One region of the Paenibacillus sp. FSL H8-0332 genome, then DNA from elsewhere that is predicted to be linked to it. Evidence: riboswitches for the same ligand, from Rfam matches in the RefSeq annotation. Region 1 holds a riboswitch; the other holds the start of a gene.
The links. Region 1 has a riboswitch for glycine ahead of gcvT (glycine cleavage system aminomethyltransferase GcvT). Riboswitches for the same ligand answer to the same signal wherever they lie in the genome.
Positions count from the first base shown of each region.

Region 1 (3,743 bases):
TGGATTCGCAGAAATATGCCATCGTCAGCGGCTCCTTATCGGATACCTTCAAGAGCAGAAGTGCAGTACTGGAGGGTGGAAGCGGCGTGCTGGAGGGCCATCCGGGAATCACAGGGACAGACGTTTCGAAGGGTCCTAATGAAGACGGCGGAACCGCTGGCGGTCCTTCTGCTACAGGCTCCGCGAATGCGGACGGGCTGAATGCAACCGGACAAACAGGAGATGGGGCTGGGCACCAGCCGTCAGCGCGTGAGCTTGCTTTTCGGGAACAGGAAGCGAAGCTGGCTGCGCTTATGGGGGTTATCACCCAATACGTGGAGGAGAATAACCTGGGTGAGCAGATTTTTGTTGCCGATAAGCCGCAGGGCATTGCCATCACGCTGAGTGACCGGTTCCTGTTCGATGCGGGTAAGGCTGAGTTGAAATCTCCTGCGTTCCCTGCACTGCGCCAGCTCTCCGGCCTGTTCCGCGGCATCGGCGCCACCATCAGCATCGAAGGCCACACCGACAATGTTCCCGTGACGCCAGGCTCAGTGTACAAAGACAACTGGGAGCTATCGGGCGCCCGGGCGCTGTCCGTCCTGCGCTTTTTTCTGGACAAAGAGGGGCTAAGCCCTGATACCTTCCAGTACGCGGGTTATGCCGATACCCAGCCCGCCTACGATAATACAAGCGCCGAGGGAAAACAGCGGAACCGCCGGGTTGAACTCATTGTTCTGCGGCAGCTGCAGGAGGAAGAATAGCACGTAACCGCGAGCGGATCCGCTCAAATACCGGCAGGCGGCAGAAGCATATATCCATTTGCTAATATAAGGAGATAGACCGCTATGCAGGATACAAACGGAGCGGCGCCGGAGGCCGCAGGGTTTTTCAGGTTTTTACGGCTGGCAGTTTCGCTGATCATGATCATTATTGCCCAGGGGATGCTTACCCTCTTCGTCGGATTTTTTGCCGCCTTCATGCAGTTCTTCTCCTCCCGTTACTTCTGGGGAGATCTGGCCCGCGTCTATCCGCTGGACAAGCTGATTGCAATTGGCGTTGATTACCTTATTGCCGGAGCTCTCTTCGCCCTGGCTTGGTTCGGGGTCTGGTGGATGCTCTACGGCTTGTCCGGGAATGGGCGTATCCGCTGTTTCCCCCTGCTTCTGCTGAGCGCGTATTCGACGTTTCTTCTCCTCTTTTTACAAGTCAATCCGGTCTATAACCCGGAAGCCATGATCCCCAGTTCTGCCGGGGAAGCGACATTTATCGTTTGTATGGGGATGTCGGCCGCTGTGCTTTTCCCGTTTTATTCAGCCGGAGTGTATTATTTCGTGCTCAAGCCCGCCACCCGTCCGCGAAAAAGATACCGTTTCCTGCTGCTGTGCTCTGTATTTTCCATTGCGGGTCTGGCTCTTCTGCCCCTGCTGTGGCAGCTGGCTCCGGGCCTTTATCCCGGTCTGCTTGGGTTTCCGGAATGATATACAGACGCAAAAAGACAGACCTCTCACATTAGTAACATCTAATGTAATAAAGAGAAGTCTGTCGTATTAACAGCCGTTTTTGCAAATACGCTAACTTTTATTCCCCAACCAGTTCCTTGTACGCAGCCGCATCCAGCAGACCGGTTACTGCCTCAGCGAACTCTACATCCAGCTCCAGCTCAAAAATCCAACCGTCTCCGTAAGGCTGATCGTTGATCAGCTCCGGGCTGGCCTCCAGCGCATCGTTGATCTTGGTTACCTTACCGGATACGGGTGAATATAGCTCCGATACGGTCTTCACAGATTCGATACTGCCCACGCTGTCGCCTGCGGAGATCGCCGCGCCCACTTCCGGGAATTCTACAAACACGATATCGCCCAGCAGATGCTGCGCATGATCCGTAATCCCTACACGTACTACGCGTCCCTCACCCTGCTGTGCCCATTCATGCTCTTCGCTGTATACCAGGTTGTCCAGCACTTCACTCATTTACAAGCCGCCTCTTTTCCACATTTGGAGTTCTAAATTTAGTTATAGCCTAATTTATTGCCTTGCCTAATGTCAATATAACTGACAGTAAAATTTAATTTGTCAACTTTTTGACGTTTTTTGATTGACAGTATGGAGGGTTACCCGGTTTAATGGAGTCAGTAGAATATCATATCGTTTGCGAATGATGGCATAGGGAGAGACTGTCTCACAGGAAGACAGCGCCGAAGGAGTAAGCCCGGGATGGGTGAATCTCTCAGGCAAAAGGACCTTTGCCGGACGCATCTCTGGAGAGCATCCGGTTACCTGCGCCGCAGGCTTCACGGATCACCAACGGGGAAACCTGCGCTGTACGGCAGGGTAACTCTCAGGTACCAAGGACAGAGCGAAAGTCCATTTATGCATACGTGCATAATGGCTTTCGCCTGTCCTTTTTCGTATGTAATCAGACCAAGGGAGTGACAAGATGGAGTCTTTGAGAAGAACGCCTTTTTATGACCTCTATGCCGCTTATGCGGAGTCCAGATGTATTGATTTCGGCGGCTGGGAGCTGCCGGTGCAGTTCACAGGCATTGTGAAGGAGCATGAAGCTGTCCGTGAACGGGCCGGACTGTTCGATGTCTCCCACATGGGGGAATTCATGGTTACCGGGAGCGGCGCTGAGTCCTTCCTCCAACGAATGACCACGAATGATGTCAGCCGCCTGGAAGACGGCGCAGCGCAGTACACCCTGATGCTCTACCCAAGCGGCGGAGTGGTGGACGATCTGCTCGTGTACCGGCTGGGCGAGGAGCGTTACATGCTCGTCGTCAATGCGTCCAACATCGACAAAGACTTCCAGTGGCTGCAGGAGCATCTCACCGCTGAGTTCAGCGGGGTCAATCTGAAGAACATTTCGGATGAGACCCTGCTGCTCGCCTTGCAGGGACCGCTGGCTGAGACCATTCTTGCCAAGGTGACGAAGGCTCCTCTACCGGAACTCAAGCCTTTTCACTTCATCGAACACGCTGAAGTCTGCGGCGTCACCGTCCTGCTCTCCCGTACCGGATATACCGGCGAAGACGGCTTCGAGCTGTATGCTCCCGCAGATACAGCAGCAGCACTCTGGAACGGCCTGCTGGCTGCGGGCGCTCCGCATGGCCTGACGCCTGCCGGACTCGGCGCACGCGATACGCTGCGCTTCGAGTCCAAGCTGCCGCTGTACGGCCAGGAGCTATCGGCTGAGATTACGCCGCTTGAAGCCGGTGTCCAGTTCTTCGTGAAGCTGGATGCAGGGGATTTCATCGGCCGCGATGCCCTGCTGAAGCAGAAGGAAGCCGGTCTGCCCCGGCGTCTTGTGGGCCTGGAGATGATCGACCGCGGCATTCCCCGCTCCCACTATCCCGTGTACGCGGACGGCGTGAAGATCGGTGAAGTAACGACTGGCACCCAGTCTCCGACCCTGAAGCGGAACCTCGGACTTGCTCTGCTGGACGCTGCCTATACGGAGCTTGGCACTGAGGTGTACGTGGAGATTCGCGGCAAGCAGCTCAAGGCTGCCGTCATCAAAGCCCCATTCTACAAAAGAAGCCAAGGAGTGAAGCCGCAATGAAGCACCGCTATCTGCCTATGACTGAGCAAGACCGCGCAGAAATGATGGAAACCGTAGGCATCCAGTCCATCGATGAGCTGTTCGCCGATATTCCGCAGTCTGTCCGCTATCAGGGGACAATGCCGATGTCCGGCGCCCTGGACGAATACGCACTGCTTCGCCATATGAAGGGCCTGGCTGACAAGAATGCCGACTTCGA
Region 1 is NZ_CP150145.1:6,473,632-6,477,374, forward strand. It holds gene NST43_RS28185 (flagellar motor protein MotB) at 1-743, shown strand, start outside; gene NST43_RS28190 (hypothetical protein) at 828-1,460, shown strand; gene gcvH (glycine cleavage system protein GcvH) at 1,561-1,953, opposite strand; glycine riboswitch at 2,138-2,235, shown strand; gene gcvT (glycine cleavage system aminomethyltransferase GcvT) at 2,420-3,544, shown strand; gene gcvPA (aminomethyl-transferring glycine dehydrogenase subunit GcvPA) at 3,541-3,743, shown strand, end outside.

Region 2 (3,743 bases), 460 kb from region 1:
GGTCCAGGCGCCTCTGTTCAGGACTAGTCCATACGGCGAGGCCGTTCGGACACTCCGGTGACTTCCGTCAGCTTCCTGTCTGCCCTTCGTATACCCGAAGCTGATCTTCCGCTGCTCCAGAATCGCGCGGCGGATCTGCTCCATGTACTCCTTCTCCTGTCCTTGCAGCTTATCTTTACTGGTACTCAGCAGCAGGATGCTCTGGCGGAGCCGGGCGGCAAGCTCCTTGACATCATCCGGCAGAATCGCTTCAATCTTCCTGCCTGCTGCAGAGGCCCGTTTACCATACTCCGTATCGAACCGCTGCTCCACGAAATCCGTTCCGATCAGCAGGGTCACTGCCTCCTCCGCCGTGAAGCTGACCGGGGGCAGAAAATACCCTTTTACCAGCGAATATCCCTGACCTGTAGCTCCTACCACCGGCACTCCAGCTTCACTAAGCGCTTGGATATCGCGGTAGATGGTTCTTACGCTAGTCTCGAAGACGGACGCCAGATCCTCTGCCCGTACGACCCCTTTGCGCTGCAGCTCCAGTACGATGGCTAACATGCGGTCTGTCTTGTTCATGCGGCGGCTGCACCCTCTTCATTCTGAAATCAGTTTATGTATTGATTATACTGATTTCCTGATCACTTTTCTCCTTACGGCTTCTGATGGAGTACAGAACGAACAGCAGAATGAACCAGAACGGAGTGAACAGCAGCGCCGGACGGGTCTCATCGGCAAAGAGCATGATCACAAGAATGGCAGCAAACAGCGTCAGGACGGCATAGTTCATCACCGGGGTGAATGGCGCTTTGAATTTGGAAGTGGCATGTAAGTCCGGGCGGTTCCTTTTGTACTTGATATGGCAGACCAGCACAACACCCCAGACCCAGATGAAGCAAATGGCGCTGATCGTAGTCACAATGCCGAAGGCCTGACCCGGAATGAGCTTGCTGAGCAGTGCCCCGGCAGAGATCACTATAGTAGAAATGAATAGGGAATTCGCAGGTACATGATTCCGGTTCAGCTTGCCGAGCTGAGGGGAGGCCTGATTCCGTCTGCTCAGATTGTAGAGAATCCGGCTGGTCGAGAACATCCCGCTGTTGCAGGCGGAGGCCGCCGAGGTTAAGACCACGAAATTGATAATCCCCGCAGCAACCGGAATCCCGACCAGACTGAAGGTGCGCACGAACGGACTTTCAGCCGCGCTAAGCTGGGTCCAGGGGTTAATGCACAGCAGCACGAAGAGCGCGCCTACATAGAAGAACAGAATCCGCAGCGGAATTTTGTTGATCGCGGACGGGATGTTTTTCTCCGGATTAGCCGTCTCCGCTGCCGATACCCCCACCAATTCCACGCCGACATAAGCGAACACCACCATCTGGAAGGAAAATAAGAAGCCCTTCACCCCGTTCGGGAACACGCCCCCGTGCTCCCAGAGATTGCGGACCGACACTGAGCCTGCATCCGTCTTGAACTGGGTCACCAGCAGGACAATCCCCAGGCCGATCAGAGCCAGAATCGTAACCACCTTGATCAGAGCAAACCAGAATTCGAGTTCGCCGAAGCTTTTGACCGTGAGCAGATTGAGCCCAAGCAGAATGATCAGGCAGATCACGGCCGGCACCCACTGCGGAATATCGAACCAGTACTGCACATAGACGCCCACCGCAATCACATCGGCCATCGCCGTCATAATCCAGCAGAACCAATAGGTCCAGCCCGTAATGTACGCCGCGCGCGGCCCCAAGTAATCCTCAGCAATGTCTGTAAAAGATTGATACCCCGCCTTCGAGAGCAGCAGCTCCCCCAGCGCCCGCATCACAAAAAACACGGCAATCCCCACGATCAGATACGTGAGCATAATGGAAGGGCCGGCCTGCTGAATCGCCTTGCCTGAGCCCAAGAATAATCCTGTGCCGATCGTTCCTCCGATAGCGATAAGCTGTACATGCCGGTTCGCCAGCTCCCGCTTTAATTCTGTCTGTGCCATTTCTGTTCCCCCTTAATGTATACAACGCTGAAAATACGCAAAAAAGAGACTGGATGTCATCCAATCTCCCGGTTCATAAGAAGTTCCAAATAAGCTTCTGCAGCGGCAGCTAATCCGCACGGCAAAAAACAAATCCGGTACTCTTCTGTCCTTCTGCCTGAGATTGTGAACCCTTCGGCGCTGCGGCACTCCGCAGTCTCTCCAGAAGCTGCTCCTGCTATAGTGTGATCCATAGCAATCATAGCTCTTGTACTGTATTAAATTGGTGATGCGTTAATGCATTCCGATATTCTAACATACTACTTGCAATGTGAGCAATCATCTGTGAAAAAAGTCTCAATGCTTAGCAGGAGTTTTGCCCAATGAAGTCATTTTTGAATAAACAGGGTCATTTGCAAGAGAGAATTCCGTTCCTCCGCTCTACTATAATAAATTCATCCAGAACAAGTAGAGTGAGGTTAGAACTTATGGCAAATCCTGCACCACAAGCTATGAACACCAAGCTAGCGACACCGCACCAGGGCCGTTTCGGCCGTCTGCTGCACAATATCGTGCGATACCGGGTGCTGCTGCTGATGCTGCTGCCCACATCGATTATCTTTTTCATCAACTGCTATATTCCGATGTTCGGATTATTCATCGCATTCAAGAACATCAACTACATTGACGGCATTATGGGCAGTCCCTGGGCCGGGCTCGATAACTTCCGGTTCCTCTTCGCCACCTCCGATGCTCTGCGGGTAACCATCAACACCGTGGGGTACAATGTGGTCTTCATTATCTCAGGCCTTATTCTCTCCGTCTCGCTGGCCATTGCAATCAATGAGGTGCGAAGCAAGCTGGCTTCGAAGTTCTTCCAGACCGTGATGATTATGCCGAACTTCCTGTCCATGGTCGTGGTCAGCTTCATCGTCTATGCCTTCCTGCACCCGGAGTACGGCTTCCTGGTCAAGCATATTCTGCCAATGTTCGGCTACTCCTCGGTGAACGCTTATATGCATCCTAACGCATGGCCTTACATTCTGTGGATCACCAAGATGTGGCATTCTATCGGGATCGGCAGTGTCATCTACCTTGCAGCCATCACCGGCATCAGCGAAGAATTGTATGAGGCTGCGGTGATGGACGGGGCCAGCAAATGGAAGCAGATCACCAAGATTACCCTGCCGCTGCTTACGCCGATCATGGTGATTCTCACGATTCTTAACATGGGCGGCATCTTCCGCTCTGACTTCGGGCTGTTCTACCATGTGACCCTGGACTCCGGTGCGCTGCGCTCGACTACGGACGTCATCGACACCTATGTCTACCGGGGCCTGATCCAGCTCAACGACCTGGGGATGTCCTCAGCGGCGAACTTCTATCAGTCCATCGTCGGCTTCTTCCTGGTCATAGGCGCGAACGCTCTGGCCCGCAAGCTGAACCGCGATACGGCTCTTTTCTAGAAACGGAGGATTCTAATGACTACTGCATCCCGAACCAGCGCTTACGCCAAGGGCTCTACCACCGCCCAGATTATACTTCATGTGTTCTTCATCGCCTTCAGCCTGGCGTGTATCCTGCCGATCCTGCTCATTGTTGCCATCTCCTTAACAAACGAGAAGACATTGACGCTGCAGGGATACAAATTCTGGCCCGATCATATCGACGCATCCGCGTACCAATATCTGTTCAAGCATTCGGAGACACTAGTTAAAGCGTATGGCGTCAGCCTGACCGTTACCCTTATTGGGACTGTTCTGGCCGTGCTGCTGATTGCGCTATA
Region 2 is NZ_CP150145.1:6,931,544-6,935,286, forward strand. It holds gene NST43_RS30185 (YafY family protein) at 1-567, opposite strand, end outside; gene NST43_RS30190 (amino acid permease) at 602-1,978, opposite strand; glycine riboswitch at 2,114-2,193, opposite strand; gene NST43_RS30195 (ABC transporter permease subunit) at 2,470-3,423, shown strand; gene NST43_RS30200 (carbohydrate ABC transporter permease) at 3,439-3,743, shown strand, end outside.
Region 2: linked by a shared signal. The riboswitch ahead of NST43_RS30190 (amino acid permease) and the one ahead of gcvT (glycine cleavage system aminomethyltransferase GcvT) in region 1 are both predicted to bind glycine.